3 regions of the Paenarthrobacter sp. NPDC057981 genome follow, and region 3 is predicted to be linked to each of the others. Evidence: predicted binding sites of a transcription regulator. Region 3 holds the regulator's gene; each other region holds the start of a gene.
What was found. The regulator Rex, encoded in region 3, represses fermentation and respiration genes when NADH is low (regulators of the CRP and FNR family bind a similar motif). The targets are predictions, from matches to a motif close to CTTGTGAANNNNTTCACAAG.

Region 1: the regulator Rex is predicted to act here: its motif matches at 7,944-7,963, upstream of ACFVSI_RS08285 (queuosine precursor transporter).
Region 2: the regulator Rex is predicted to act here: its motif matches at 7,119-7,138, upstream of ACFVSI_RS11825 (glyceraldehyde-3-phosphate dehydrogenase).

Annotation. Positions count from the first base shown of each region.
Region 1 covers NZ_JBHVQI010000006.1:26,136-36,266, forward strand. Annotated here, with positions in the region: gene ACFVSI_RS08240 (hydroxymethylpyrimidine/phosphomethylpyrimidine kinase) at 1-475, opposite strand, end outside; gene ACFVSI_RS08245 (TAXI family TRAP transporter solute-binding subunit) at 519-1,496, opposite strand; gene ACFVSI_RS08250 (sensor histidine kinase) at 1,489-2,904, opposite strand; gene ACFVSI_RS08255 (response regulator transcription factor) at 2,901-3,563, opposite strand; gene ACFVSI_RS08260 (MFS transporter) at 3,677-5,059, opposite strand; gene ACFVSI_RS08265 (hypothetical protein) at 5,414-5,782, opposite strand; gene ACFVSI_RS08270 (hypothetical protein) at 5,879-6,379, opposite strand; gene ACFVSI_RS08275 (TIGR01777 family oxidoreductase) at 6,376-7,269, opposite strand; gene ACFVSI_RS08280 (TetR/AcrR family transcriptional regulator) at 7,266-7,928, opposite strand; gene ACFVSI_RS08285 (queuosine precursor transporter) at 8,182-8,892, shown strand; gene tgt (tRNA guanosine(34) transglycosylase Tgt) at 8,975-10,131, opposite strand, start outside.
Region 2 covers NZ_JBHVQI010000011.1:13,055-23,185, forward strand. Annotated here, with positions in the region: gene gndA (NADP-dependent phosphogluconate dehydrogenase) at 1-919, shown strand, start outside; gene ACFVSI_RS11785 (oxidoreductase) at 1,028-1,867, shown strand; gene epsC (serine O-acetyltransferase EpsC) at 1,864-2,448, opposite strand; gene cysK (cysteine synthase A) at 2,490-3,425, opposite strand; gene msrA (peptide-methionine (S)-S-oxide reductase MsrA) at 3,493-4,017, opposite strand; gene ACFVSI_RS11805 (Nif3-like dinuclear metal center hexameric protein) at 4,141-5,067, shown strand; gene ACFVSI_RS11810 (zinc ribbon domain-containing protein) at 5,126-5,863, shown strand; gene ACFVSI_RS11815 (YaaA family protein) at 5,885-6,649, opposite strand; RNA gene rnpB (RNase P RNA component class A) at 6,707-7,095, shown strand; gene ACFVSI_RS11825 (glyceraldehyde-3-phosphate dehydrogenase) at 7,361-8,848, shown strand; gene ACFVSI_RS11830 (hypothetical protein) at 8,923-9,132, shown strand; gene ACFVSI_RS11835 (HNH endonuclease family protein) at 9,255-10,055, shown strand; gene ACFVSI_RS11840 (acyltransferase domain-containing protein) at 10,040-10,131, opposite strand, start outside.
Region 3 covers NZ_JBHVQI010000014.1:27,695-37,825, reverse strand. Annotated here, with positions in the region: gene ACFVSI_RS13750 (HAD family hydrolase) at 133-951, opposite strand; gene ACFVSI_RS13745 (glutaredoxin family protein) at 1,122-1,376, shown strand; gene ACFVSI_RS13740 (redox-sensing transcriptional repressor Rex) at 1,453-2,160, shown strand; gene ACFVSI_RS13735 (hypothetical protein) at 2,205-2,894, opposite strand; gene ACFVSI_RS13730 (hypothetical protein) at 3,123-3,842, opposite strand; gene ACFVSI_RS13725 (YceI family protein) at 4,069-4,620, opposite strand; gene ACFVSI_RS13720 (histidine phosphatase family protein) at 4,830-5,495, shown strand; gene ACFVSI_RS13715 (TlpA disulfide reductase family protein) at 5,502-6,107, shown strand; gene ACFVSI_RS13710 (cytochrome c biogenesis CcdA family protein) at 6,113-6,868, shown strand; gene ACFVSI_RS13705 (cytochrome c biogenesis protein ResB) at 6,868-8,571, shown strand; gene ccsB (c-type cytochrome biogenesis protein CcsB) at 8,571-9,638, shown strand; gene ACFVSI_RS13695 (Hsp70 family protein) at 9,816-10,131, shown strand, end outside.

The DNA.
Region 1 (10,131 bases), on a different contig from region 3:
ACTCGGCTTCGAAGTGGTTGGGCGTGACGAACGTGGCCAGTGGCAGGATCTGCGCCTTCAAAGCCTGGTCGGTGTCCAGGGCGTGGCCGGGCTCCTGGCCTTTGCAGATCAACACGGGGTCGAGCACCACGTGATTGAAGGAGCCATCCGCCAGGGCCTTCTCCACTGTGCTGATGGTTGCCGGGCTTCCCAGCATCCCGATCTTCACGGTGTCCAGAACCGAAGGTGCGCCTGAAGCGGCGCCGTATGCCGCCGTCGTGGCTTCCAGCTGGTCCGCGATGACCTGCTGGTCCACCGGCACGAAACGGTGGTTCCAGTTGTCCTGCGGGTTGAAGGAAACGATGCAGGTGAGGTTCGCGATTCCGAACACACCGAGTTCCTGGAAGGTCTTGAGATCGGCCTGCGCGCCGGCGCCACCGGTCGCTTCGGAGCCGGCGATGGTCAGGGCAATGGCTGGGGCAACGGCGGAAGTCATGATTCCATTTTGGCAGTTGCTCCTGTGCGACTCCTAAACGGGGCTAGCCGTGCAAGGCCCGGTAAGCAGCCTCGGCAGCCGGATGCAAGGGCACACCAGCGGTGTTGATCAGCGTTTCCGGGCTGAGGAACTGAACTCCTGCGCTCGACTTCGGCACCAGGTCCTGGGCCTTTTCCACCATGAGTTCCACGGTCTGCCGAACAACGTGGTCTGCCAAGTCGCTGCGGCACAGGAGCAGGTTGGCGACGCCCACAGTCCACACCGCAGGAGCGTTGCCGTAGCTGTTGGCTGGAATGAGGACGCGGTCGTAGAAGAAACCGGACTCCGCACGCGTTGCCGGGATCAGCCCCGAAAGATCAAGCAGCCGGACGCCGATGTCCTGGGCACCAGCGGCGATGGGCGCCGTCGGGACGCCACCGGACTGAATCATGACGTCGATTGATCCGTCGGCAAGGGCCGCTATGGCTTGGTTCAAGCCGAGGTTGACCTGTTTCAAGGCCTTGTCCGGCGGTGCCGTCTGCGGCGCAAGACCCGCCGCGGCAATGATCCTGCCGGCCGTAAGGGTGGTTCCCGAACCAACTTCGCCCACCCCCGCGGTCTTACCGGCGAGGTCCGCGAACGTCCGGATGGCGCTGTCCTCCCGCACGATGCAGTGGACGTAGTTCTGGTACACCTTGCCGAGGGCAACCAGTCGTCCTTCGCTGTGGCTGCTGGCGGCGGGTTGGGCGGCGGCGTCGGCCAGGGCGACGGCGAAGGTCGCCTCGCCGGACAACACCCGCTGGATGTTCTCGAGACTGCCGCCGGTGGTCAGCGCCCGGGCCTTGTCCGCGATGCGTTCGCGTTGCAGCAAGTCGGCCAAGAGCGCGGCGAATTCAAGGTAGAAGCCGCCCTGTTCGCCGCCGGCCACAGTGAGTTCTTGAGGCTTCTCCGCCGGGGAACAGCCAACAGCCGAAGCCAGCACACCGAACGACATGGCGGCTCTCATGGCGTTCCGCCGCGAGATCGCGGGAAAGTCAGGCATCGGAACCCTTCCTTAGGCCCCCGAATTCCAAGCGAACCGTCAATCCGTGTGGCTTGCTGTCTTCCAGCACCAACCTCGCCCCGTTCGCTTCCGCCAACCGTTCCACGATCGTCATCCCCAGGCCGTTGCCGGGGATGCTGTTGTGTTGGGGCGCCCGCCAGAACCGGCTGGTGGACGCGGCACGCTGATCGGCTGGGAGGCCGGGACCGTCGTCGGAAATCACGACGGCGGTGCCTCCTTGGGCGGGGTGGGTCGCCACTTCGATGTGGGCGGCCGGGGCGTATTTGATGGCGTTGGCCAGGAGCTCACCGACCATATGCGCGAGTTCTTCCGGGTTGCAGGCGATGGTGATTGGCCGTGGCGGCTGGCTGAGCCTGATTGTGGCGCCTGTCTGAGCGGCCGCGGGGGATGCCCGTTCCACTTCTCCTTGCAGGATGGGAAAGGGGTCGATCACCGAAAGGCGCTGGTTTTGAGACTCCTGATCGGCGTGGGCAGCCCCCGCGGAGGCGCGATGCTCCGCCGTCGCCAGCTTCAGCACGCCGTCGAGCATTCCTTCCACCCGCTCAAGCTCGGCCACGACCTCGGCAGCGGCGGCCTTCTCCGGTTCGGAACGGAGCGCCAGCTGCAGCAGATCGATCCTCAAACGCAAGGCCCCGACCGGGTTGCGGAGCTGGTGCGAGGTGTCCGCGATGAGGCGGCGCTGCGATTCCATGCTCTGGCTCACTGTGTTGGCCATGGTGGTGAACGAGCGGCTGAGTTCACGCAGTTCCGGTGGGCCCGCTTCGGGGAGTTGGCTGGTGGTGCCTGTGGCTTCGAGCTCGTGGACGGCTTTGCTGAGCCGTTGGACCGGGCGCAGCACCCACGCCGTGACGCGCGCGGCCGCCAACAGGAGCAGGGTGCCAAGCGCCAGGGCGGCCACCCCGACGACGAGCCACCGCTCCCGCAACTTCTGGCGGGCGACGTCGAGATCCACTTCCACCACTACCTCGCCGAGGACCTGGCTGGCCGTGCCGAAGGAACGGGAGATGGTTTGGTTGCCTGTCCCGAAGGCGCGAACGGGATCCAAGGTGGTGTCGCTGAGGTTCAGGCTTGCCCGGCCGAGTGCGTCCCGGACCTGTGGCTGGTCATCGCGAAGTTCCCCTGAGTGGAGGGTTTGGCCTTGCATATGGATCAGGATTCCTTCGCCATACAGCTCGGAGTAGCGGTTCATTTCACGTTGGAGTTGGGTGGTGTTGTTGTCCTCCAGGGCGTCAGTTGCCAGCTGCGCGAAGCGGTTCAGGGCGGCGACGCGGTTGATTTGCAGCTCCTGGGTGAGCTCGCGGCTGGCCGATGTCAGGATCACGCTGGACACCGTCACCACGATGATCACCACCAACAGGCTCAGGATGCCCAGGACCCGGAGTTTCACGGCTGCTCGACGCGGTAGCCGACGCCCCGGACATTGATGATGAACCCCGGCATCTTGAGCTTGGATCTGAGGCCCGTCAGGTGCACGTCCAGTGAACGGGAATGGGCCAGGAAGGCATCGCCCCAGAGGGCATCCAGGATCTGCTCCCGGGTGACCACGGAGCCCGCGTTTTTTGCAAGCAACGCGAGGAGGTCGAATTCCGTCGCTGTGAGGGGGAGTTCCCCGTTGCCGATCGATGCAACGCGACGGTCAACGTCAACTTCCAGTTCGCCAAGGACGATCGTGTGGGGAGCTTCCTGGCCGGCGCGGTTGGTTCGACGCGTCACGGCCTCGATACGGGCCAGCAATTCCACGAGTTTCACGGGTTTGACCAGGTAGTCGTCCGCACCTGAACGGAGGCCGAGGACCACGCTGCGTTCGTCATCGCGGGCCGTCAGGATCAGGATGGGGATATCCGTGACCTGGCGCAGTTTCCTGAGGACGTCCAAGCCGTCCAGATCCGGCAGGCCCAGGTCCAACAGGATCACCTCGTGCTGCCGGTGGGCCAGAAGCGCGTCCTCGCCCCTGGATACCCGGGTGTGCTTGTGCCCGGCGGAGGAGACGGCGGCGCTCAAGGCCGAGGCCATGGCGTCGTCATCCTCGACGATGAGCACGTGCAAGGTGGTTCCTTTGGTTTTCTATCGGGTTGGCCCTTTGAGCTTAACCGTGTGAGGCCCGCTCTGCGCCCTTCGGGGTAGCCAAAGGGCGCAGAGCGGGCCTCGCAAGGGGGCATTTAGGCGTCGATCAGGTCCTTCTTGTCGTCGCCCCGGCCCTTCCAAGCGTGGCCCTGCTCAGTATCCAGGTGCGTGGCCTTCTTGTTCTTCAGGGCGAACACGTAGACCAGCAATGAGATAAAGATTGCTGCCGTGACGTAGGTGAAGAACAAGTCCTCCTGACCGGCCTTCTGCAACGCTGCGCCGATCAGCGGGACCGTGCCACCAAAGAGCGAGTTGGCGATTGCGTAGCCCAGGCCGACGCCGAGGGCGCGGATGGAAGCCGGGAACAGTTCGGCCTTCACGAGGGCGTTGATGGAGGTGTAACCACCAACCATCAGCAGGCCACCCATCATGAGCAGGAAGGCAACAAAGGGATCCTTGGTGCCTGCAAGAGTGGAGAGCAGCGGCCACGTGAACAGCACGCCGGTCACACCGAACCATACAAGCAACGGCTTGCGGCCGATCTTGTCCGAGATCAGGCCATACACGGGCTGCAGCAGCATGAAGATGAAGAGGGCCCAGAAGTTGATCACCGACGTGTCCGTCTTGGCGATGCCGGAGGTATCGTTCATGAACTTCAGGATGAAGTTGGTGTAGGTGTAGAACGCCACCGTGCCGCCAAGCGTGATGCCGATGCAGATCAGCAACGGCTTCCAGTGCTTGGTGAACAGGAGCTTCATGGTGCCGGGCTGTGCTTCGCCTGCCACCTTGACGTGTGCCGCGCGGATCTGGTCAGCGGAGACCGTTTCTTCCATGGAACGGCGCAGCCACAGGACCACAAGCGCCGCCACGCCACCGATCGCGAACGGTATACGCCAGCCCCACTCGGTCAGGGCTTCTTTGGTCATGGTGTTCTGCAGGATCACGAGCACCAAAAGCGCCAGCATCTGACCGCCGACAAGCGTCACGTACTGGAAGCTCGAGAAGAAGCCGCGGCGCTTGGCGGTTGCTGCCTCGGACATATACGTGGCGCTGGTTCCGTACTCACCGCCGACAGAGAAGCCCTGGACCACCCGGACGAAGACCAACAAGATGAGCGCCCACAGGCCAATGACATCCTGGGTTGGGAGGATGGCGATAGCGAATGAACCGGCCGACATCATGGTGACGCTCAGCGTCAGCGCGGCCTTGCGGCCCTTCCGGTCCGCGTAGCGGCCGAAGAACCAGCTGCCGATGGGACGCATGAGGAACGACGTCGAGAAGACGGCCATCGCTTCGAGGCCGGCCTGGAGGTCGTCCGAGGAGTTGAAGAAGTGCGACTGGAAATACGCCGCAAACGCCGTGTAGACGTACACGTCGAACCACTCCACGAGGTTGCCCGCGGAGCCCTTGAGGATGTTGCTCACTGCCTTGCGGGTCTGGGCGGCTTCGCTCAGAGGTGCAGCTTGTTGGGTGCTCATCAATGAACCTTCCTGGACGGCAGCAGCTGAGGCGGCCGTGTCTTGCATGTGTTCGTTCTGTCCATGAAGCGGGTGCTCATGGCTTCGTTGCGCATGGCTCTTCGTCGACTAAGAAAGGCCCTCTTGGGGGTGAAGAGGACGTATTCCAAACTATGGGTGATGCACGGCACAGCCAACGCGGGGGCGGATTTCCTAACACTTCCTTAGGTTTCGGGCGTACGCTCGCTCAGGTTCCGCGGGTTTCACGCGCACGCTCGGTCACGTCCCGCGCCTTTCACGCGCACGCTCGGTCACGTCCCGCGGGCTTGGGGCGCACGCTCGGTCACGTCCCGCGGGCTTGGGGCGCACGCTCACTCATATTCCATGGCCCGGACTGGGATCTTTGACGCGAACCATCTTCCAAATTGAGAGTCGTCCAAAGCCGGCCGCAATGGCCATGGACAACGAGAACAAGATCGGGCCAGCCGCGGACAGCCCGCCCAACGGCGCGCTCATGAGCAAAGGGGCTGCGAAGAAGGCGGCCACATGCATCCATTGGTTGGGTATGCGTCGCAGGATCAGGCCGAGGAGAGATCCGGCGGCAGCACCCACAACCCACACTGGGAGAAGACTGTAAATGAAGAAGATGATGGCCCATACGCCGGGTGACTGGGCTGCAAGCAATAGGCAGAAGGTCAGATGCGCCACCGCGACGCCAACCGCGCGGCCTCCTCCTCCGATCACTACCCGGTCTTTCGATCCGTATCGCCATCCATTCCGTGCCCCAGGCGTATTAATCCCGTACCCAGACTCGTTTATCCAGCTGCCATCGTCCATGGGTTACCCCGGATTTTGTGAGTGGGGGTTTGAGGGAAGGGGCGGATAGGTGAGTGAGGGATGGTCGTTGACCATGACGAGTTTCCAGATGGCGAGTCGTCCGACGCCGGCCGCAAGCGCTGCAGGCAGTGTCATATGAAACAAAGTGTGAGCGGTCCACCCCGTGAAGGAAGCGCCAACTAGATTTCCCACAAGAGCTCCTGCGAGGGTGAAGGCAGCTACGTGAACCCATTGGCTGCGAACGCTGCGCAACACTTTGCCCAGCAGCATCGCCGTAGGGACCGCTACCACGCAGATAGGAATGGCGCCAAAGGCCATGAGGATAGGTAGCCATGAAAGCTGATAGTCGGCATATTGCGGGCTTCGAAGGGCGCCGATGACTCCCGGCACCAGAAAGAACACAATGTCTGAAAGTAGAACTCCCACCACTAGGCCCTTCCGGCCCAGCACCACGCGGTCCTTGGGCCCGTAAGGCCACGGTGTCCCCGTTGCTTCTGGCTTCACCGGTTTCCCTCGGCGATCTCATTGAGCGCACCGGCCAGCGACGGGTACTCACACGCGAATCCAGCATCGAGCAGTTTGCGGGGCTCAACCCATCGACTCTTCAGCACCAGCTCGGTCTGAGTCCGGATGAGAACAGCCCCGGCCTCAAGCAGCCATGCAGGGGTCGGAACGCCGAACGGGACACCCAGGCTCTGTCGCACCAGAGCCATGAGCTCACCATTTTCCACCGGGTAGGGCGAGGCGGCGTTGACGGGACCAGTCAGCTCTGGCCGTTCGTGAATGAACAGCACCGCTCGAAACAAGTCCTCCACATGGATCCAGCTGAACTTCTGCGTGCCCGGACCCATGTGCCCGCCCAGGCCAAGACGGGCGAGGTTCCGGAGGGGACCCATGACGCCGCCGGCGCCCAGCACGATCGCAATGCGCAGCGGTACCTTCCGCGTAGCCGGCACAACAGCCCCCGCTAACTCCTCCTCCCAAGCACGCGCCACGTCCACGGAGAACCCGCTGCCCAATTCGCCCGAGGCCTCTGACTGCGGTCGATCCTCAGCGTGCCGGTAAATGGTTCCGGTACTCGAGTTGATCCACGTCCGTGGAGGTTCGGCACAAGCAGCAGCCGCCCGTCCCAGAGCCCGGGTCGTCAAAACCCGCGATTCCAGGATCTCCCGTCGGTGGCGCTCGTTGTAACGGCAATTCACGGAGCGTCCGGCGAGGTTCACCAACAGCTCGGCGCCGTTCAGCGCTTTGGTGATGGCGGCGTCGTCGTCCCATTGCGCGTTGGCCGACGCGGCCCGCCCAACCGTCCGGACCTGCCAACCATCCTCACGAAAGCGTCGCGCGAAGTAGCTGCCGATGAAGCCGGACGCCCCTGCGATCACCACAGTTTTCATGAGGCTTCCTTCACGCTGCGCACGAGTCCGAGGACGTCGTCGAACACCTTGCCCACCCCCGGAATCTTCGCGAGCGAGAGGCCGCGGGCAACCAGCGGCGCTGCGCCGTCGATGAGCCTGCGTGTGCGGCGTTGGCCCTCGGATTTGTCGTAGACCCAAAACAGTGCGACACCCATGTACGCCAGCCACAGCAGTTCGGGCAGGTCGCCGCGCAGCTTCTTGGCGACGGCGGGCGAGGAACCGTCGACGGCGGTGCGGAAGATCGCGAGCGACGCGTCCCGGGCGGCGGTGGACGCCTCTCCGAACGGATTGACGGGCGACGTTGGCCGGATCGCCGTTGCGATGAAATCGGAACCGAACTGGTGATACGGCGTCATGACATCGATGCCGGTGTGAAGGACCGCCTTCAGTCGACCGGCGAGATCCTGAACGTTTTCTAGGGCCTGGGCGGCAGCCACGGCGTGCTCATCCTGCACCTGGATGTAGAGCTCCTGGACGAGGTCGTCCTTGGAAGCGAAGTAGTAGTAGGCGTTGCCGACCGACACCCCGGCCTCCTGGGCGATGGCGCGCATGGTGGTCTTCTCGAAGCCGATCTCGCGGAACATCTTCAGCGCGACGTCGGCCACTAGTTGGCGGGTCTGTTCACTTTTCGCAGCCATGGGTTGCTCCTTGCGGTTTTGAACGTGTTCAGAAACGAGTATTGCATATTCTTGAACGTGTTCAAAAGGGGCAAGCGGGTGGGGTGTGAGTGAGGGTTTGGGTGAGGGGGGGGTGGGTTGTGAGTGAAGGTTGGTGGGGCGGGGTGGGAGAATGGAACCGGTGCCGGCTGCATGCCCCACCGCCCAGTGTTAATACAGCGGGGCTGCCTCCGAAACGGGGTGCCTGCGCGAACCACTACGAAATGGATGACCAATGCCCACGCCCTCTGGCTCCAGCACGCTCAGCAAACCGGCACCGCGCTTTGCCTCGATCGGTTCCCCTTACTTCGGCATCATGTTGGCCGTCATGGCAGTGGTGCTGATCCTCTCCAACATTGGCGCCTCCAAGGGCGTGGTGCTCGGCCCGATCATCACGGACGGAGGGTTCTTCCTCTTCCCGCTGGCCTACATACTGGGCGACGTGATGAGTGAGGTCTACGGCTTCAAAGTGGCGCGCAAGGCGATCATCACCTCCTTCGCGCTCTCCGTGTTCGCGTCGCTTTGCTACTGGGTGATCATCATCCTTCCCGGCTTCAACGACGACTACGGAACTGCCAAGCAGGCAGCCATCGAGGGCGCGCTCGGTCCGGTGCCGCAGATCGTGCTCGCCTCATTGCTGGCTTTCCTGGCAGGACAGACCATCAACTCCTGGATCCTGGTGAAGATGAAGGCGCGCACTGGCGAAAAGAGCCTGTGGGCACGACTGATGGGTTCCTCGGTGGTGGGCGAATTCGTGGACACCCTGATCTTCTGCAGCATTGCGGCGTCAGTGATTGGCATCTCCGACGTGGGCTCGTTCGTCAACTACGTCCTCGTCGGCTTCCTCTACAAGACCGCAGTCGAGTTCATTTTCGTGCCGATCACCGTGCTGGTGGTGGGCTGGATCAAGAAGCGCGAACCGAGCTACGGAGCAGTCGCGGCCTAACCCTCGCCGAGTTCGCCGGAAACGTGCCAATTCGCTGGAAGTTTCCCAACGCCGTCGCACGTTTCCCGCGAACTCGCCGCAATTACGAGTAGTACCGCCCCAGCGTCTCGGCCTTGAACTCGAAGAAGTCCCCGTTTTCAATGGCAAGCCGGGCGTCGTCGACCATCTTCACCACGAAGCGCTCGTTGTGGATGGAGATCAGCGTCGCGGAAAGCATTTCCTTCGCCTTGAACAGGTGATGGATGTACGCGCGGGAGTAATTGGCGCACGCGTAACAGTCGCAGCCTTCCTGCAAGGGGCCGAAATCGGTCTTGTACTTCGCCCCGGACAAGTTGAAGCGCCCGAACGGTGTGTAGAACGCGGAGTTCCGGGCCACGCGGGTGGGGGAGACACAGTCGAAGGTGTCGGCGCCGTTCTCGATGGCCGTGAAGATGTCATCGGGCTCGGAAATGCCCAGCAGGTGACGGGGCTTGTCCTCGGGCAGTTCCTCATTGCACCAACGCACGATCGTCCCCAGGTTTTCCTTCTCCAGCGCCCCGCCGATGCCGTAGCCATCAAAAGGCATCGCCCCGAGGTCGCGGCAGGCTTTGCGGCGCAGGTCCTCGTACTGGGCGCCCTGGATCACGCCGAACAACGCCTGGTACGGCTTCCCCGCGCGGGACTCCGTCAAACGCGAATGCTCCTCCAAGCACCGAAGAGCCCACAACCGCGTCCGTTCCAGCGACTCTTCCTGGTAGCCGCGGGAGTTCTGCAGCGTGGTCAGCTCATCGAAGGCGAACATGATGTCCGCACCGATCTGGTGCTGGACCTTCATGGAGATCTCCGGCGAGAACCTGTGCCGGTCGCCGTTGAGGTGCGACTTGAACCAGACTCCGTCGTCGTCGATGTGCGCCAGCCGTTCCTTGCCGGGGGCCACGGCGTCGTCAGGCCCGGAAGAGTCCACGTTCTTCATGTCGATGACCTTCTTGAACCCGGAACCAAGGCTCATCACCTGGAATCCGCCGGAGTCCGTAAACGTCGGGCCCGACCAGTTCATAAAAGCGCCCAGCCCGCCCGCGGCGTCGAGGATTTCCGGTCCGGGCTGCAGGTAAAGGTGGTAGGCATTGGCCAGCACGGCCTGCGCGCCGAGGTCCGCGATGGACTCAGGCAGCACCGCCTTGACGGTGGCTTTGGTCCCGACGGCGATGAACGCGGGCGTCTGGATGGTCCCGTGCGGTGTGGTGATGGTGCCGGTCCGCC
Region 2 (10,131 bases), on a different contig from region 3:
CACCGACGGCGCCGGCCACTTCGTCAAGATGGTCCACAACGGCATTGAATACGCCGACATGCAGGTCATCGGCGAGGCCTTCGACCTCCTCCGCTCCGGCGCTGGCATCGAGCCGGCCGAGCAGTCCAAGATCTTCGCAGAATGGAACAAGGGCGATCTGTCCTCCTTCCTGATCGAAATCTCCGCCGAGGTCCTCGGCCACGTTGACGCCAAGACGGGCAAGCCCTTCGTGGATGTCGTTGTTGACGCCGCCGGCCAGAAGGGTACCGGCCGCTGGACCGTCATCTCCGCCCTTGAACTCGGATCGCCTGTCTCGGGCATCGCTGAGTCTGTGTTCGCCCGCGCGCTGTCCTCCCAGACCGAGCAGCGCAAGCTCGGTCAGGAACTGCTGGCTGGCGAAGAGGCTTCCGTGGAGATCCCGGAAACGTTCGTTGAGGATGTCCGTCAGGCGCTGTACGCCTCCAAGCTGGTCTCCTATGCCCAGGGCCTGGACATGCTGACCTCCGCTGCCAAGGAGTACGGCTGGGACCTCAAGCTGGACGAGATCGCTTCCTTGTGGCGCGCAGGCTGCATCATCCGTGCCGAACTGCTCAAGGACATCACCAAGGCCTACGCAGCCGACGAGAAGCCCGCCAACCTGCTGTTCGCTCCGGCCTTCACCAAAGCCATTGCAGAGGCTCTCCCGGCCTGGCGCCGCGTTGTCGCTACCGCCGTGCAGCTCGGTATTCCGGTACCGGTCTTCTCCTCGTCGCTGGCGTACTACGACGGCCTCCGCCGCAAGCGCGTTGCCGCTGCCCTGATCCAGGGCCAGCGCGATCTCTTCGGCGCACACACCTACGGCCGCGTGGACACCGAAGGAACGTTCCACACCCTCTGGGGCGAAGACAAGTCCGAGATCTCGGCAGTCGACACCCACTAGCACCACCAACTGCAAAGGCCGGGTCCTCCCCATTAGGCTGGGAGGGGCCGGCCTTTGCCGTACGGAGTTCCCGTCCGGTGTCGAGGCCGCCAGCAAAGGAATGATGCCATGGCACCCCGCGTCGCGCTGGTCACGGGAGCTTCCACAGGAATCGGCTTCGAAACAGCCTTGGCCCTGAATGCCGCGGGCTTCACCGTCTACGCAGGGGCGCGCAGGGTTGAGTTGATGGAGCCGCTCAAGGAACACGGCATTTTCGTGGTGTCGCTGGATGTGACTTCAGAGGAGTCAATGACCCTGGCGGTAGCCGAGGTGGAAGCTGTCCATGGGCACGTCGATGTCCTGGTCAACAATGCCGGTTATGGATCCTATGGCTCACTTGAGGAAGTCCCTTTGGCCGAGGGTCGGCGGCAGTTCGACGTCAATGTCATGGGGCTTGCGAGGATGACCCAGTTGGTGATCCCCGGGATGCGGAGTGCCCGGACAGGCCGGATCATCAACGTCACGTCCATCGGAGGGAAGATCTACGAGCCCCTCGGCGCCTGGTATCACGGCACCAAGTTCGCAGTTGAGGGCATCAGCGACTCGCTGCGCCTGGAACTGAAACCGCACGGCATCGACGTCGTAATCATTGAACCTTCGGGTACCGACACCGAGTGGGGAACCATAGCGGGCGAGGGCTTGCTGGCCACTTCGGGCGACGGTCCGTATGCCGATCAGGCGCACATGGTGGCGGCAGCCCTGGCGTCGACGTCCGGCCAAGGGCACGTCCTCTCCACCCCGGCGCAGGCGGTGGCCAAGACCATGGTTCGTGCTGCAACGGCGAAACGCCCCGGTACCCGCTACCCGGTGGGTAGGGGTGCCTGGGGCGTTCTGGCCATGAGAAGGATTCTGCCGGACCGCGTGTTTGACGCCGTCTTCCTGAACTTCTATAAGAGGTTGGCCGGCTAGATCCGGTATTCGATGTAGTACTCTGCCGGATCCACGGCGGGTTTGGTCTCGGACCGGGCATCGCGGTGCCGCCACGTCGCCGGGATGCCCGTGATGATTGACTCCGGGGGAGCGTCCTTGACCACCACTGCATTTGCCCCGACTGCGCTGTCCGCTCCGATGGTGATGGGGCCCAGAACCTTTGCGCCGGCACCGATCGTGACGCGGTCACCAATGGTGGGGTGGCGCTTGACCTTGGCCAATGAACGGCCGCCGAGGGTGACACCGTGATAGATCATCACGTCGTCGCCGATCTCGGACGTCTCACCGATGACGACGCCCATCCCGTGGTCGATGAAGAACCTGCGGCCAATCGTGGCGCCGGGGTGGATTTCGATGCCGGTCAGGAACCTGGCGAGCTGCGAAATCAGGCGCGCGGGAAACCTCAGCGCCGGGTTTTGCCAGAGCTTATGGGTGACACGGTGCGCCCAAATGGCATGCAAGCCGGAGTATGCGAAAAAGTTCTCGAAAGAACCTCGCGCCGCCGGGTCGTGGGACCGGGCGGCGTCGAGGTCTTCCTTAAGTCTTGCGAAGAAGCTCACAAAGACCTTTCTACAGGAAATGAAGGAATGCAGGCGTTGTGTTAGCTGCGGATGTCATCGAACAGCACGGTGGAGATGTAGCGCTCTCCAAAGTCACAGACGACAGCAACGATCAGCTTGCCGGCGTTCTCCGGACGCTTGGCCAGTTCCAGGGCGCCCCACACGATGGCACCGGAAGAAATGCCACCGAGGATACCTTCGCGGGCACCGAGGTCACGGGCGACGCGGACGGAATCTTCGAGCGTGGCATCCAGGACCTCGTCGTAGACGTTGGTGTCCAGGATTTCGGGGACAAAGTTGGCGCCGATTCCCTGGATCTTGTGGGGCCCGGGGGCTCCGCCGTTGAGGATGGCCGAGTCTTTCGGTTCGACAGCAACAATCTGCACGCCGGGCTTGCGTTCCTTGAGGACCTGGCCGACGCCGGTGACGGTGCCGCCGGTGCCGACGCCTGCAACGAAGATGTCCACTTCGCCGTCGGTGTCTTCCCAGACTTCCTCAGCCGTGGTGGCACGGTGGATTGCCGGGTTTGCCTCGTTGGCGAACTGCTGTGCCCAGATGGCGTTTTCCGTGGTGGCGACGATTTCCTGGGCCTTCTCGACAGCGCCGCGCATGCCTTCGGAGCCGGGGGTGAGGACGATCTCGGCACCGTAGGCGCGCAGCATGACGCGACGCTCGGTGGACATCGTTTCAGGCATGGTCAAGATGACCTTGTAACCGCGGGCAGCACCGACCAGGGCCAGTGCGATACCGGTGTTGCCGGAGGTGCCCTCAACGATCGTTCCGCCGGGCTTCAAGGCACCGGACTTTTCCGCAGCGTCAACGATGGCCACGCCGATGCGGTCCTTGACGCTGTTGGCCGGGTTGTAGAACTCGAGCTTGACCGCAACCTGGGCGCCCAGGCCCTCGGTCAGCCGGTTCAACCGAACCAGCGGAGTGCGGCCGACCAGCTGGGTGACGTCGTCGTAGATCCTTGCCATGAAAATTTACGCCTATCTCTGAAGAGGGAATGCTGAGGTCAGCCTAACCAGCGAGAACGAAACCTTGCTAAGCAGTAAGCCATGCAGAGTAATATTTCCTCGCCTTGGCCAGCTTGGGATTAATGATCACCTGGCAATACCCCTGGTAAGGGAACTTCGCATAGTAATTCTGGTGAACTTCCTCGGCCTCGTAGAAGTCCGGGAGGGGGACCACCTCAGTCACAATCGGATCGGACCAGAGGGCCTGGGCGCGTTCGATGGCTTCCTCGAACAGCACCTTCTCTTCCGTGGTGGTGTAGAACATGGATGACCGGTACTGGGTTCCGACGTCGTAGCCCTGGCGGTTCAACGTGGTGGGGTCGTGGAGGGCAAAGAACATGTCCAGAATGACGTCCTCGGGAACCACGGTTTCGTCAAAGGTCACTGCAACGACCTCCGCGTGGCCCGTGGTTCCGGAGCATACCTCGTAGTAGTCGGGATTGCGGACGTGGCCCCCGGTGTAGCCGGAGACCACCGAGCTGACGCCACGGGTCTTCTGGTAAACGGCGTCGAGGCACCAGAAGCAGCCGCCGCCAAGTACGAAAGTTTTCATGTTCTCTTCAATGGTTGGGAAGTCCTGATGATTCCCGTTTCACCTTACGGGAGAATTACGGCTCCCGGCAGATACCCGGCGGCAAGGACTGCCTGATCCGGCACGGTAGTGAAGAATAGAAACATGGAAGCAGTAAACACTGGCATTTCTGATGCGGATTCCGTCGAAGAGGACGAAACAGAACACGACGAAACAGAGGGAGCCAGCGCCGAACCCAGCCTCGGCCAGGTGTTGTTGGCTGTAGAAGAGCTCTGGCCCGAGTCGCTGGCCGAGGATTGGGACGAAGTCGGTCTGGTGGTCGGGCGGCCCACGGTTCCGGTGACCAAAGTACTGTTCGCCGTGGACCCCACCCTGGCTGTCATTGACGAAGCCATCGAATGGGGCGCCGAACTGCTCATCACCCACCACCCCTTGCTGCTCAAAGGCGTGAATTCGGTGGCGGCAACAACGGCCAAGGGCCTTGCCGTTCACCGGTTGATTGAAGCGGGCACCGGCCTGCTGACAGTGCATACGAATGGTGACTCAGCCGTCGGTGGAGTGTCGGACGTGCTCGCCGACGCCTTCGGGCTGGAGAACGTCGCGCCGCTGACAGCCGCATCCAACGGATTGCCTGAGGAAGGAATCGGCAGGGTGGGCGATCTTCCGGAGCTTGAAACCCTGGGTGACTTTGCAGCACGCGTCTTTGAAATGCTCCCGGCCGTTGCCGGCGGTGTGCGGGTGGCCGGTGACAAGGACGGTCTTGTGCGGCGCGTGGCGGTCTGCGGGGGCGCCGGAGACAGCCTGTTCGACGCCGTCCGGGCCAACCACGCCGACGTTTACGTCACGGCAGACATGAGGCACCATCCGGCTTCGGAAGCGCGGGAAGGCGCCACCAACGGCCGTCCCTACCTGATTGACGTTTCGCATTTTGCCAGTGAATGGCTGTGGCTCCCGGCTGCCGCCGAAGCATTGGGCAATGTCCTCGCGGACCAAGGCTACGACGTCGACATCCGCGTCAGCAGCACCAACAGCGACCCTTGGGACTTCATACTGACTCCTGGCGGCGACTAGAGTCTAGGAAAGATCCGGAACTGATCTCCAGGACCGGCGGCGACAAGCGGAGGTAAGCGTGGCAAAAGCAGCACCGGCAGAACAATTGAAATTGCTTGAACTGCAGGGACTGGATGCCAAGCTCAAGTCGCTGGCCGGCCGCCGGAAAGTGTTGGAAAACGATCCCCGCATTACTGACCTGACCGATGCCCTCGCGGTGGCCAACGGTGAACTGGGGGCTGCCAAAGTAGCCGTCCACGACGCTGAAGCCGAACTCCGCCGGGCGGAAGCCGACGTCGAACAGGTTGCCTCCCGCATCGAGCGCGACGAAACCAGGCTCAACAGCGGGACCGGCCTGTCCAAGGACCTGGTGGCGCTGCAGAACGACATTGCCTCGTTGTCCAAGCGCCGATCGGACCTCGAAGACGTTGAACTGGAAATCCTGGAGCGCCTGGACACCCTGCGCGAACGCCAAGCTGCCCAGCAGGCCATCGTCGATGACATCCAGGGCTCCTTCGGGAGCATCCGTGCGGAGCTGGATGAAGCTATCGCAGAGATCGCTGCTGAGGAAACGGTGGTCCGCGGACAGCGGGCAGCCTTTGCCGAGGCCTTGGATGCAGGGATGCTCGCGGTCTACGAAAAGACCATCGCCAAGCGGGGCGTCGGCGCTGCCCGGCTGTTCCACGGCAAGTCCGAAGGCTCGGGGATGATGCTCAGCCCCGGCGACCTCGCCGAGGTCAAGGCCGCCGCCGAAGACGACATCGTTTTCTGCCCGGACTCCGGCGTGATCCTGGTTCGATCGGCGGAGTGGAACTGACCTCGGCTGCGGATCCGGGGCTTAGCCCGTCAGGATGATGTTCAGCGCGTGCGGTTTGCGGGCGGTGCCCTCAACGAGTTCGGTGGTCCAGTGCTCACTGGATGCTTTCAGGAGCTGTTGGGGAGTTGCCGGCGCCTTGCCACGCCTCGTCAGCAGATGCCTGGCCAGTTCACCACGGGTGTGCTTGGCAAAGTGGCTCACCACCGTGCGCTTGCCGTTGGCCTCGTTGAACACGTTGACGGTGACCGTCTGCTCGGCCGGGGGAGCCCACGCCGCGGCGTAGGTGCTCGAGCGGCAGTCGATAAGCAGCTCTCCTTCCGAGCGTTTGGCCAGGGCGGCGTTAAGCTGCGGCTTCCAGTAGGAGGCGAGGCGTCCGACGTCGGGCAGTGCGGTTCCCATGGACAGGCGGTAGGCCGGCACGTGGTCGCCGAAGCCGATGGCGCCCCAGAGCGCCGAGACGACAAGGATGGATTCTGTGGCCTTGCGCCGCTGTGCCGGGGTCATGCTCTTGAAGCCCAGGGCGTCGTACAAGACGCCGGAGTAGACCTGGTGCGCGGGGGCCGCCGGTTCGGCGTGGAGGCGGGTATTGCGCTCGACGTCGTCACGCAAGGAGGCGCCGACGCCCAGCAACGCAAGGGCGTCCTCGTGCGTGCTCACTGTTCCCAAGGCTTCGAGGACCTTCGCCCGATACGGGTTCAGTTCCGGAAAGCTCAATGACTCCCAGTCAATGGCGGGGCCTTTGGTGGCGGGGGTCTTGCCTTCTGAAGGCGGAAGGAGAATCAGCACCAGTCGATATTACCGGTGACTCGGGCCGCCTTGGACGCCGGTAGACTGTACGGCGGATGGGTTGACCAGGCGGCCGCGCGTCACGAAAGTGGCTCGAGGAACGTCCGGGCTCCGCAGAGCAGGGTGGTGGGTAACGCCCACTCGGGGTAACCCGCAGGCCAGTGCCACAGAGAACAGACCGCCTGCGTTTCCGGTATTGCACCGGTTGCAGCAGGTAAGGGTGAAACGGTGGTGTAAGAGACCACCAGCTCTCCGGGTGACCGGGGAGGCTAGGTAAACCCCACCCGGAGCAAGGCCAGACAGGACACGTTCGAGGGCTGCTCGCCCGAGTGTCCGGGTAGGCCGCTGGAGGGCGTCGGCAACGGCGTTCGTAGATGGATGGCCGCCACTCCCTTGTCGGCAACGATGGGGGATGACAGAACCCGGCGTATCGGTCAACCCATCCATTTATGACTGCCGGGATCACGGGCGTGTGAGTGATTTCACGCCTTCGGGACGACTATGCCCCGCCCTTCCCGCCTAGAATGGTTACTGAACGTAGATGTTCTGCCGCCGGGACTGCGTTCGCAGCCGGCGGATTTTCTTTGCTCTCGTTCAAGGCGCTGTGGGTGGACCGAAGCCCGCTGGCGCATGTGCCGCAGGACTAACTCCGGGCGGCCGCTGCCATCTGCATACGAGGACGTATGTGGTTGACCCAAGGAAGGTAGTTCTGTGAGCCAGACGTCAGATTCTTGTCTTGATAAGTGGATGGGCCGGGAGGCTCTCGCCGAGGCCATGATTCCGGTGATCGGCCGGTTGTACCGGGAAAACAACGTGGTCACCAGCATCCACGGCCGGAGCTTGATCAACAAGTCCACCATGAACATCCTCAAGGCCCACCGCTTTGCACGCCGGATGAGCAACCACGAGCTCCTGCTCGAAGAGACCGCACCCCTTCTCAACGCCCTCTCTGAGCTTGAACTCGGTGCCGCAGCCATCGATATCGCACGCTTGACGGAGAAGTACCGGGCAGAAGGCAATGGCGCCTCTCTGGACGAGTACTTGCGGTCCGAATTGGCCGAGATCGTGGGCAGGCGCGGAGCTGACGACCGCACCAGCACCGACGTCGTTCTTTACGGTTTTGGGCGCATCGGCCGCCTGCTGGCCCGCCTCTTGATCGAAAAGGCTGGTGGCGGCCACGGCCTCCGCCTGCGCGCCATCGTGGTTCGCAAGGGTGCAGACAACGACCTCGTCAAGCGTGCCAGCCTGCTGCGCCGCGACTCCGTCCACGGCTCCTTCGAAGGCACCATCCGCGTGGATGAGGAAGCCAACACCATCACGGCCAACGGCGTCCAGATCCAGGTCATCTACTCGGACAACCCCGCGACCGTCGACTACACCGCGTACGGCATCAAGGATGCGCTGGTTGTCGACAACACGGGGCGTTGGCGCGACGCCGACGGCCTCTCCCAGCACCTGCAGAGCAAGGGCGTTGCCCGCGTCCTGCTGACGGCACCGGGCAAGGGCGACCTCAAGAACATCGTCCACGGCATCAACCACCGCGACATCAACGACGACGACAAGATCGTCACCGCGGCGTCCTGCACCACCAATGCCATCACCCCTGTGCTGAAGGCCATCAACGACAAGTTCGGCATCATCCACGGCCACGTCGAAACGGTCCACTCGTTCACGAATGACCAGAACCTGATCGACAACTTCCACAAGGGTGACCGCCGTGGACGCTCGGCCGCACTGAACATGGTGATCACCGAGACCGGCGCTGCAAAGGCTGTCGCCAAGGCCCTTCCCGAACTTCAGGGAAAGCTCACGGGCAACGCCATCCGCGTACCCACGCCCGATGTTTCCATGGCCATCCTCAACCTCAACCTTGAGAACGGCACCACGCGTGAGGAAGTCAACGACTTCCTCCGCGAAATGTCCCTCCACTCCGATCTCCGCAAGCAGATCGACTACATCGATTCCCCTGACGTGGTCTCCACCGACTTCGTTGGATCCCGCCGGGCCGGCATCGTTGACGGACTCGCGACCATCTCCAACGACAAGAACCTCGTGCTGTACGTCTGGTACGACAACGAGTTTGGCTACTCCTGCCAGGTTGTCCGCGTCATGGAAGAAATGGCAGGCGTGAACCCGCCGTCGTTCCCCGCCAAGGACGTCATCGCACCGATTGCTGTACTGGAAACTGCTGACGCCTGATACCCAAGCGGTTCTCACGGGTTTCCCGGCCGGGTCACTGGAATCGGCCGGGAAACCTGAGCACAATGGCACTCATGGACAACGAATCAACCATCGAACATGAGACCACGCTCGAACATGCCTTGGACGTCGCCAAGGCCAACCATAAGCAAGCCCAGAAACTCTTGGACCAAGCGGTCGCGGCCAACGCTGCCGGAGATGTCTCCGACGAGCGCGTGCAGCAACTGCGCGGACTCCTGGACGTGGCTGCCGAGGACCTTCAACGCGTGATGCGCGAGCAATAAAGGACCCTGCTTTCAGCCACAGTGCGGTGTGACTTCTCCTACACACTGTGGATACCGACTCTGACTGTCGGGGCCTTGCCATACGCTCGTAGGACACACCCTGCCCCACTGGATGGAGTCCCTTGAGCATCACCTGGTCCGCCTACAAACGCGCCCGACGTCGGTCACGCCAAGCATGGGCGGTTCTGGCCCTGGCTGCTGCCACCATCGTTGCCGGGTTGTCCTGGTTCTTCACCGCCGGCCAGTTCGATGCAGCCCAACCTGCGCAGTCCGGACCGAGTGAAGCTCCAGTCTTCAACCCCGAGTGGATGAAACCTGTCCGCGGTGCAGCAGCGGTAGCCCCTGAAAAAGCTGCAGACGCCCTGGAGCGCCTTCCGGTCAAAGGCCGGGCTGCGAAATCGGACTACGACAGGGCCGCGTTCGGGCAGGCCTGGGCCGATGCGGACCGTAACGGCTGCGACACCAGGAACGACATCCTCAGGCGCGACCTGACGGCGGTCACGTTTACCGAAGGTTCCTCCTGCAGGGTAGCCTCCGGCATGCTGAACGAACCCTACACGGGGCGGCCAGTGTCCTTCACACGGGGACAGGACACCAGCTCAGCCGTTCAAATTGACCACGTGGTGGCCCTTGCCGACGCCTGGCAGAAAGGGGCCCAGCAGCTGACCGTCCAGCAGCGGCAAACCCTCGCCAACGACCCCCTGAATCTGATTGCCGCCGATGGGCCGGCAAACGTCAAGAAGGGGGCGGGGGATGCCGCCACGTGGCTCCCCGCGAACAAGAACTTCCGCTGCCACTATGTCGCCCGGCAAATTTCTGTCAAGACCGCTTACCACCTGTGGGTTACCCAGGCCGAGAAGGATGCCATGAAGGGCGTGCTCTCGTCCTGCCCCGGACAGCAAACGATCTACAGCGCCAGGTGACCGTGCCCCAGCTGCCAGGTGCCGCCGTCGTCAATCCGCTCCAGCACCACCCGCTGGAGGGACGTTTCCCGGGGGA
Region 3 (10,131 bases):
TGGGGGTGCAGAAGTTATCCACAGGTATGCCGGGCCGACTCCGGGATGTGAGAGAGGGGTGGGTTTAAGACGGGGGGATGTGAGTGAGGGTTGGGTTTAAACCGGTGGGATGTGAGCGAGGGTTTGGCTGGGCTAGACGCGGGGGCCGCGGAATCTCGAGAAGCCGCGCCATAGGCCGTAGATCGCCCCGCCGACTGTGGCCGCCTTCAGCCCGAGTGTTGCAGCGCGTCGACCGGAACGGAAGTCGTACACGGGCCAGTTGTTGTCTCGGGCGTGGCGCCGCAGCTTGGCATCGGGATTGATGACAACGGGGTGTCCCACCATGGTCAAAAGCGGAATGTCGTTGGCCGAGTCGCTGTACGCCCAGCAGTGGTCCAGATCAAGGCCCTCCCGTTCGGCAACCAGCTGGACGGCGACGGCCTTGGCAGGGCCGTGCAATATATCGCCGACCAGTTTCCCGGTGTACATACCTTCATGCACCTCGCCCACGGTCCCCAGCGCTCCCGTCAAGCCGAGACGTGTGGAAATTACGGTCGCGACCTCGATGGGTGTCGCCGTCACCAGCCAGACTTTACGGCCAACCCTGAGGTGCTGTTCGGCCAACGCTTTGGTCCCGGGCCAGATCCGCGACTCGATCATCTCGTCGTAGACCTCTTCGCCCAGGGCCTTGATGTCCTCAACGCTGATTCCGGCGGCCAGAGTCAGGGCAGAGTCGCGAACAGCATGGACATCTTCCATGTTCTCGCCACGCATCACGAATTTGAACTGCTTCCAAGCGAAGCCAGCCGCCTGAGGCAATGTAAAGGCCTTGCGTTCATACATTTTGCGCGCGACATGGAAGAGGCTGGCGCCCTTCATCAACGTGTTGTCAACGTCGAAGAAAGCTGCTTCACCGGTGTGCTTCTGCACTTGTGCAGATGCGGCAACGGCGGCGTTCTTCTCCTCGGGCATGCATTGAGTCTAGTCAATCGCCGGTAGCCCGCGCTGAGGGCGCACGAACAAACCCTTAGCGGTGGGGTGTGATGGAGGGTTGGTGTGAAGGGGGTGGGGTGTGATGGAGGGTTGGTGTGAAGGGGGTGGGGTGTGATGGAGGGTTGGGGGAGGCGGCTACCGTTAAGCACATGGCTAATCCCGACGTCGTTCTCCTCACCAAAGCTGACTGCCACCTCTGCACGGAGGCGCGTGCCGCCGTCGAACGCGTGACAACAGGCCTTGGCCTGGGCTGGACTGAACAGTCAATCGACGGCGACCCCCAACTTCAGGAGCGTTACGCGGAAGAGATTCCGGTGGTGCTGGTGAACGGTATCCAGCGCGATTTCTGGAAGATCGACGAAGATCGGCTGACCCGCACCTTGAAGAAGGCCTTGGCGGGATAAGGGTGGAGTCACCCGGTTGTAGTGGCTTTTGTTGAGTCCGGCCGGGGGTCATAGAGTGGAACAACAAAGCGACGCAATGGAGAATACCGTGACTGCGCTGGAACCATCCACGGAAGCAATTTCCGGGGATAACGAACCTGCCGCCAAGCAGATCCCGCCCGCGGCTGTGGCCCGGATGACCCTCTATTTGCGCGCGCTGAACTCCCTCCTGGCCGAAGGGGTGGAGCGGGTATCCTCCGAAGCGCTGGCAGAAGCGTCGGGCGTCAGTTCCTCAACGCTCCGCAAAGACCTTTCCTATGTCGGCTCCTACGGAACCCGCGGTGTCGGTTACGAGGTCCAGTACCTGAGCCGCCACATCGCCGCAGCGCTTGGCCTGACCCATGACTGGAAAGTGGCGATAGTGGGTGCCGGTAACCTCGGGAAGGCGCTGGCCCGGTACGGCGGGTTCGAGTCCCGCGGGTTCGACGTTGTAGCGATCTTCGACGCCGATCCGATGGTGATCGGCAACGAGGTCGGATGGCTGCGCGTCAGCGACTCGGCCGAACTTGAGCGGGTCCTGGAGCGAACGCACACGAACATGGTGGTGCTCGCACTCCCGGCAACCGTGGCGCAGGAAGTGTGTGACCGTGTGATCGCAGCAGGCATCAGGAGCATCCTGAGCTTTGCGCCAGTGCTCCTGCAGGTCCCGCCGCATGTGAACCTCAGAAAAGTGGACATGGCAACGGAACTCCAGATTTTGGCTTACCACGCACAAAGAGCGCAGACACCGGGCCAGGCTGTTTAGCCTTAACCGGGTCTGCGCCCGACGTGATGTGTGGAAGCCGGCCCTTAGCGGGCGTACGGGTTTCCGAACTGCTGCGTCTTCCGGAAATACGGAGCCGACGCCGGCAGGTACAGCAGGACGATCGCTGCGATGCCGAGCAGCGCAGACAGCGTTGCCAGGCTCAGCGGAACCAGGGCGAAGATAGAAAGCGCAGCGAGGACAGTTCCAAGGATGCGTGCCCAGTTCTTGCCCTTGCGGACGTTGATGGCCACGAGAGCGTAAAGTCCGGCACCGATGACTCCGAGTGCAACCATGACGCCGACGATGAAGCCCTTGACGTCTTCAAAGCGGACATCTGCCGCGCCACCGGCCGACATCTGCTCTTCGAACATGTTCCTGAAGGACGGATCGTTCATCGCTGCAATGGAAATGAAGATGGAGATCAGCCAGATCGCAGCTGCTCCTACTATCAACCAGAAGGCGATGGTGACCATCTGGGGTACCGTCGAAGGACCCGGCTGCTGGCTGGGCCAGTTGGTGTCCTGCCCATACTGCGGTGCCTGGGCATAAGGCGAAGTACCTGTCTGGCCGTACGGGGACTGCTGTCCGTATTGCGGGGCTGCGGGCTGGCCGTACTGGGGCGCTGCCGGAGGCTGGGACTGCTGGCCGTACTGCGGTGCTGCCGGCTGGCCACCCGGCTGCGCGGGCTGGTTGGAGTCGCCCGGGTTCGACGGCGGGTATGGAGGGTTGCTCATGGCATTCCTTTGCTTGTTCGACTGCAGGTACGGCCGCCGGGATCAGCAAAGTGACCCTGCCCCCAGCGTGGTTCTGCTTCCACCGTACCCCCAGCTTCCTGCGACGCTGCATACCACACGCAGGAAATTCAAGGGGCCAGGGAAAATCATCATGTTGGAGTACGTCTTCATGATGAAGGCCGCGGGGATCCCCAAGGGACCGCCCGCGGCCTGCGGCTCAGTTGGCGCCTAAACGAAGTGTTTTTGCGATTCCGGGAGCCACATCATGATGGCCGCGGCAACCGCGGCGGCAGAACTGAGTAGTGACAAATTGAGGGTTATGAGCAGGAAGAGCAAAGACAGGACGGCGAATCCGCCCAGGATGGACAGAACCAGCCTGGCCCAACGTGCTCCCTCTTTGAGTCGGATGGCGATGAATACATAGACGGCGCCTATCACCAGGCTGAAGACGAAGTTGAAGATGCCCGTCCCGACGGCCAACGCCCCGAAGTAGTCCCGGTAGATGAAGATGTTCGCAAAGCTGGCAATCACGCCCAAGGCCGCGGCGGCGATCCAGAGCCAATAGGAAGTGACCAGGGTCTTCGGGACGCCCGTGGTGTCGCGGAACCGTTGTGCGATGTTGTTGAAGTCCAAACCGAAGACGTTGCGCGGCGGCGCGTTGTAGCCCAAGCCGGCAGGCGGAGCCGGGTTGGGACCGGCGGGTGCTGCGTAGGCGGGTTGTCCCGGCTGCTGGTAGGACGGCGGAGCCTGGTACCCGTTCGGCGGAACACTTCCGCCCTGGGGAGGCTGATAACCCTGCTGCCCCGGGTATGCGCCCGGCGGAACCGCTCCGCTCTGGGGTGGCTGGTAACCGCCGGGGGGTTGGTAGCCCGCAGGAGGAACATTGCCTTGCTGCGGTGGCTGGGCGCCGGGCTGCTGTGGCTGGGGTGCTTCATCTGGGGTACTCATGGCATCACTGTAGACCGCAGGTTGAAGGTTGCATAGGAAATTCGGAGCTAACTCGCAGCTAAATACAGGGTGTTTGCCGAACAATGGGCGGGTGACCCTTGCGTGTGCGAAACGGCTGCGTGCGGGACGGCCCCAGGCTGGCCGCCCGCAAGCGAAACGGCCGTATTAAAAACGGCGCCCCTGCAGCACGAGGCTGAACAGGGACGCCGTCCGGGGTGTTGCGAAATCAGGCAGCTGCGGGAGCGATGAAAGCGAGCTCAAGGTTGATGACAACCTTGTCGCTGACCAGCACGCCACCGGCTTCGAGGACTGCGTTCCAGGTGAGGCCGAAGTCCTTGCGGCTGATGGTGGTTTCACCCGAGACGCCGGCGCGGGTGTTGCCGAACGGATCCACTGCGACACCGTTGAATTCGGTCTCGATGGAAACTTCCTTGGTCACGCCCTTGATTGTGAGATCGCCCACGAGGTCGAAGCTGTTGCCGTTGGCCTTGACGTGGCGGGAGACGAAGGTGATCTCCGGGAACTTCTCCACGTCGAAGAAGTCTTCGCCCTTGACGTGGCCGTCACGGTTGACGTCGCCGGAGTCGAAGCTGGCGGTCTGGATGGTTGCGTTGACCTTGGAATCGGTCAGGGTTTCGCCGACCTCGAGGGTAGCTGCAGCGTCCTTGAACTGGCCGCGGACCTTGCTGATGCCTGCGTGGCGGACGGTGAAGCCGATCTCGCTGTGGGAAGCGTCGAGGGTCCAGGTGCCGGTGGTGACGGAAGCGGGGAGGGTCATCATGGTTGTTGCTCCTATAGGTAGTGGAAGGTACTGCGTGCTTGCCTGGCTGAAACCAATTGCTTGAAGCGTCAACCGAGCTTCGTGTCTAGTATAAACATGCATATGCATCTTTTATTCCAACTCCGCGGAACATTTCGGGAAAATTTTGAGTTCTACTTGCGGTAGAAGATTTCGGATCGCCCCGCTTCTTTGAGAAACTGGTAAACATGCCCCAAGCAACTGTCCATCTGCTTCGCCATGGCGAGGTCCACAATCCCGACGGCGTCCTCTACGGTCGACTGCCGGAATTCCACCTCTCTGAGCGCGGCCGTGAGATGGCCCGGATGCTGGCCGACCACTTTGTTGCCCGCGTTGCCGAGGGCGCCAAGATCGTGCACTTGGTCGCCTCGCCCTTGACGCGTGCCCAGGAAACAGCCTTGCCGACGGCGGAAGCGCTGAACCTTGAGGTCACCATCGAACCGCGGATCATCGAAGCTGAGAACCACTTCCAAGGACTCCACCCCACCAAGAGTGAGTTCCTGAAGCCCAAACACTGGTTCTACTTCCGCAACCCGCTGCGCCCGTCCTGGGGAGAGCCGTACAAGCAGCAGGCAGCCCGTGTGCTGGCGGCGGTGGAGGATGCCCGCCTGAAGGCCATTGAGCTGGGCGGGGATGGCGCCGAGGCGATCTTGGTCAGCCACCAGCTTCCCATCTGGACCACCCGCTTGACCGCCGAGGGGCGGCGGCTGGCACACGATCCCCGCAAGCGTGAATGCACCTTGACGTCGCTTACCTCCCTGACCCTGGACGACGACGGCAAGATCATCCGAGTTGAGTACAGCGAACCCGCTGCAGCCTTGCTTCCCGGCGCGGCCAGCACCCCGGGGGCTTAGGAAGACATGGACAACAACCTCTCCCGCCGCGGCGTTCTCACTGCCGGCGGTGTCCTGCTCGCCGGACTGACCATGGGCCTTTCCGCCTGCGCGCAGAAGGACTCCCTTGCCGAGCAGGCCAAAGCCGGAGACAACAAGAACTACGTCGCCGGCGACGGCTCAGTGACGGAATTTGCCAAAGCTGACCGCGCAGCACCAGTCGCCCTCAAAGGCACGCTGTTCAACGGCACCGAAGTAAAGCCCGAGGACCTCAAAGGGAAAGTCACGGTCCTGAACTTCTGGTTCGCCGCGTGCGCCCCTTGCCGCATTGAAGCCCCGCAGCTCGAAGCCCTGCACCAGGAGTACAAGGACCAGGGCGTCCAGTTCTTCGGCGTGAATCTCCGCGACGAGAAAGCCACAGCTGAAGCCTTCGACAAGACGTTCAACCTCACCTACCCGAGCTTCAACGATAAGGACGGGTCGGTACTGCTGTCCGTGTCCGGCATCGTCCCGCCAGGTGCTGTTCCCACAACCCTGGTCCTGGACAAGGAGGGCAAAGTTGCCTCCCGCGTGCTGGGCGAGATTGAAAAGAGCACCTTGAAGGCCCTCATCACCTCCGCCGTGGCCGAGTAGTCGCCGTGAACAGTCCATTCGCCGAGACGATCCTCAATGGTTCCTTGCTGCTGGCCGTGCCCGTGGCATTGCTGGCCGGGCTGGTCTCCTTCCTCTCACCGTGCGTGCTGCCGCTTGTCCCCGGGTACCTCGGGTACGTGACGGGACTGACCGGCGTCGACCTGGAAAAGCAGCGGCGGGGCCGCATGCTGGCGGGAATCGGGCTGTTCGTCCTCGGGTTCTCGGTGATTTTCGTGCTCCTGGGCGGCGCTTTCGGCCAACTCGGCACCCTCCTGACCGGTCCCCAGAACGCCTGGATCACGCAGCTGCTGGGCATCCTGGTGATCGTCATGGGCGTGGTGTTCATGGGCGGGTTCGGTTGGTTACAGCGGGACGCCAAGATCCACGCGAAACCACGGGCCGGGCTGTGGGGCGCTCCGCTCCTGGGACTGACGTTCGGCCTGGGGTGGGCCCCCTGCATCGGCCCGACGTACTCTGCCGTGCAGTTGCTGAGCCTGTCCGGCGGCTCCTCGGCTGCCAAAGGTGCGCTGCTGGCATTCATCTACAGCCTTGGCCTGGGCATCCCGTTCCTCCTGATCGCCCTGGCTGTGCGCCGCGGCATGGGTGTGATGTCCTTCTTCCGCAAGCACCGGCTCGCGATCCAGCGGATCGGCGGCGGCATCCTGATTTTGCTCGGCATCCTGATGGCCACCGGTGTGTGGGGCCACTGGGTGACCGAGTTGCAGTACTGGTTCCAAAACGACGTGAAGTTGCCAATCTGATGAGCGGGTCCGTGAAAGCCAAGAAGAAGTCACCAGCCGCTGAAAAGACAGCGGAAGGAAAGCTCCAGCAGGCCAAATCCGAGGCCGCGGTACCTGCGCTCGGATTCAAAGGCATGCTCCGGTGGGCCTGGACGCAGCTGACCAGCATGCGTACGGCGCTCTTCCTGCTGCTCCTGCTCGCCGTGGGTGCGGTACCGGGTTCGCTCTTTCCGCAGCGCGCCGCGAACCCCGTCACCGTCACGGAGTGGATCAAGAACAACCCCGCGACCGGGCCCTTCCTGGACGCCCTCCAGATGTTCGACGTCTACTCCTCAGCCTGGTTCTCGGCAATCTACATCCTGCTGTTCATTTCGCTGATCGGCTGCGTCACGCCGCGCGCCATCGCGCACTACAAGGCCATGAAGTCGCAGCCGCCGCGGACCCCGAAGCGCCTGTCGCGGCTTCCGGAGTACGGCACCCTGGCGCTGCCCGCCGACGCCGGGATCCCGGCGTCGAAAGCCATCAACGATGCCGCCGGGCTGCTCAAGAAGCGCGGCTACCGCGTTGAAGTACGGGACGTCGACGGCGCCCTGCCGTCCCTGGGTGCCGAGCGCGGCTTCCTGAAGGAAGTGGGCAACCTGGTGTTCCACACCTCTTTGATCGGCGTCCTGGTGTCCGTGGCCATCGGCGGCCTCTTCGGATACAGCGGCCAGCGCATCCTGGTGGAAGGTGAAACGTTCGTGAACACCCTGGTGGGCTACGACCAGTTCACGCCGGGGACCAACTTCCAGAGCAGCTCGCTCCAGCCGTACTCCCTCCGTTTGGACAAGTTCCAGGCGACGTTCGACCGGGAGTCACCCAAGAAGACCGGCCAGCCGATCGACTACACGGCCGAGGTCACCACCAAGGAGAACCCGGACGCCCCCGAGCAGAAGCAAGTGCTCAAGGTCAACGACCCCGTTTCCCTGGGCGGAACCAGCCTGTACCTCACGGGCAACGGCTACGCGCCCGTGGTCACTGTCCGGGACGGCGACGGCAATGTGGCCTTCCAGGGACCTGTGACTGCCAAAGTGCAGGGTGCCAACTACTACTCCTCAGTTGTCATCAAGGTCCCGGACGGCAAGCCCGATCAACTCGGCTTCAACGGCTTCTTCCTGCCCACCGCATTCGAGTCGGAACAGGGAATCTCCTTCAGCGCCGACCCGGCATTGGCCAACCCCCAATTGACCCTGGATTCCTATTACGGTGACCTGGGGCTGGATGATGGCGCGCCGCAGAATGTCTTTGAACTGGACGTCAGGGACCTCACCCAGCTGAACGGGCGCAAGCTCGAGGCCGGCGGTATCGTGCTGGGTCTGGGCCAGAGCGCCACGCTGCCCGAAGGCAAGGGAAGCATCAGTTTCGACAGCGTCAAGAAGTACATCGGCGTGGATATCCACCACAACCCGGGCCAGCTGTATGCCTTGATCTTCGGCCTGCTTGCCGTGGCCGGCCTGATGGTCTCCCTGTACGTCAACCGTCGCCGAGTGTGGGTCCGTACCGGGACGCACGAGGACGGCCGCACCATGGTGGAGTACGGCCTGCTTGCCCGCGGCGAAGACCACCGACTCGCAGGCGAAGCCGCAGCTTTGCGTGAACTTTTTGCCCGCGAATGGAACATCCCCGACCCGACGGAGCCCCCCGCACCGCGAACCGTCTCTTCCTCAACCTCGAAGGACCAGTAATGCCAGCCATCAACGAAACCCTGGGCCAGTACAGCGAGCTGTTCATGCTGTTGGCCGCCGGCACGTACACCGTGGCGTTCATCGCTTTTGCCTGGGATCTGGCGAAGAGCAGCAAGACCTTCCAGGCAGTGGACCTCAAGGCCGCGGCCATTTCCACCGGCGAGAAGGTAGCTGTCGGCGCCGGTCGCGTTGGGGCCGCTTTGTCAGGTCCCGACGCCGGTGGGCCGGCCGGGCGGGCCGAGCGGCCGACGTCGGGCCTCACCTACGCGGGCGGAACCGCTGCGGGCGACATGCGGTACACAGGCGAACGACGTGTTCCGGCGCGTGTGGCCGTCGCCCTGACGGTCCTGGGCGTCCTGATCCATGGCGCAGGAGTGGTGACCCGGGCCTTGGGCGCCGGCCGTGTGCCGTGGGGCAACATGTACGAGTTCCTCACCACGGGTGCGTTCGTGGCGGTGGCAGTCTTCCTGATCACCCTGATCCGCCGCGACCTGAGGTTCCTGGGCACTTTCGTCCTGGGCCTGGCGATCATCATGCTCGTGGCGGCCTCTGTCTCCTTCTGGACCCCGGTGGGCCACTTGGTTCCGGCATTGCAGAGCTACTGGCTCATCATCCACGTCTCCATCGCCGTGCTGTCGTCGGCGTTGTTCACGCTGACCTTCGCCATGTCCGTGCTGCAGCTGCTGCAGTCGTACCGGCAGAAGAACCTGGCCGCAGGACGCAAGGACAACCTGGCCTTCATGCGGGTGGTCCCCAACGCACTGAGCCTGGAGAACCTTTCCTACCGCATCAACGCGATCGCCTTCATCGGCTGGACGTTCACGCTCATGTTCGGTGCCATTTGGGCTGAGAAGGCGTGGGGCCGTTTCTGGGGCTGGGACCCGAAGGAAGTGTGGACTTTCGTGATCTGGGTTGTGTACGCCGGGTACCTGCATGCCCGTGCAACGCGCGGCTGGACCGGAACCCGTGCGGCCTGGTTGTCGATCGTCGGTTATGCCTGCGTCATCATCAACTTCACCCTCGTAAACACCGTCTTCAACGGCCTGCATTCATACTCCGGGCTCTAGGAGCCAACCCTGCTCTGAGCAGGAGCTTTACCTGGATAGTCATCACAGGGATCAAGAAATTGACAAATCGGTGTAGCAATTAAGCCTTTTGCCGCTCCGGAGCAGGTGCTAACTTGTTCAGGATCCGCAAGTGAAGCAGCTCGCTCGCGCCGTGCCATGTGAACTTTCGAGGTACCCATGAGCTATGTTCTCGCCATTGACGTCGGGACAAGTTACACAGCCGCAGCTCTCATCAGACCCTCGGGGTCTCCTTCGCCCATTCCTGAAATCCTGCCGCTGGGGCTGCATGGAAGTGCCGTGCCGTCGGTGCTTTTCTACGCAGCTGATGGCCGGATATTGGTGGGGGAGGCCGCTGAACGCCGGGGTTTGGACGATCCCGGGCGGATGGTCAGGGAGTTCAAGCGGCGCATCGGGGACTCAGTTCCCCTTGCCGTGGGTGAGGCATGGTTGGCCCCAGAGGACGTGTACGCCACCATGGCCCGATGGGTGGTGG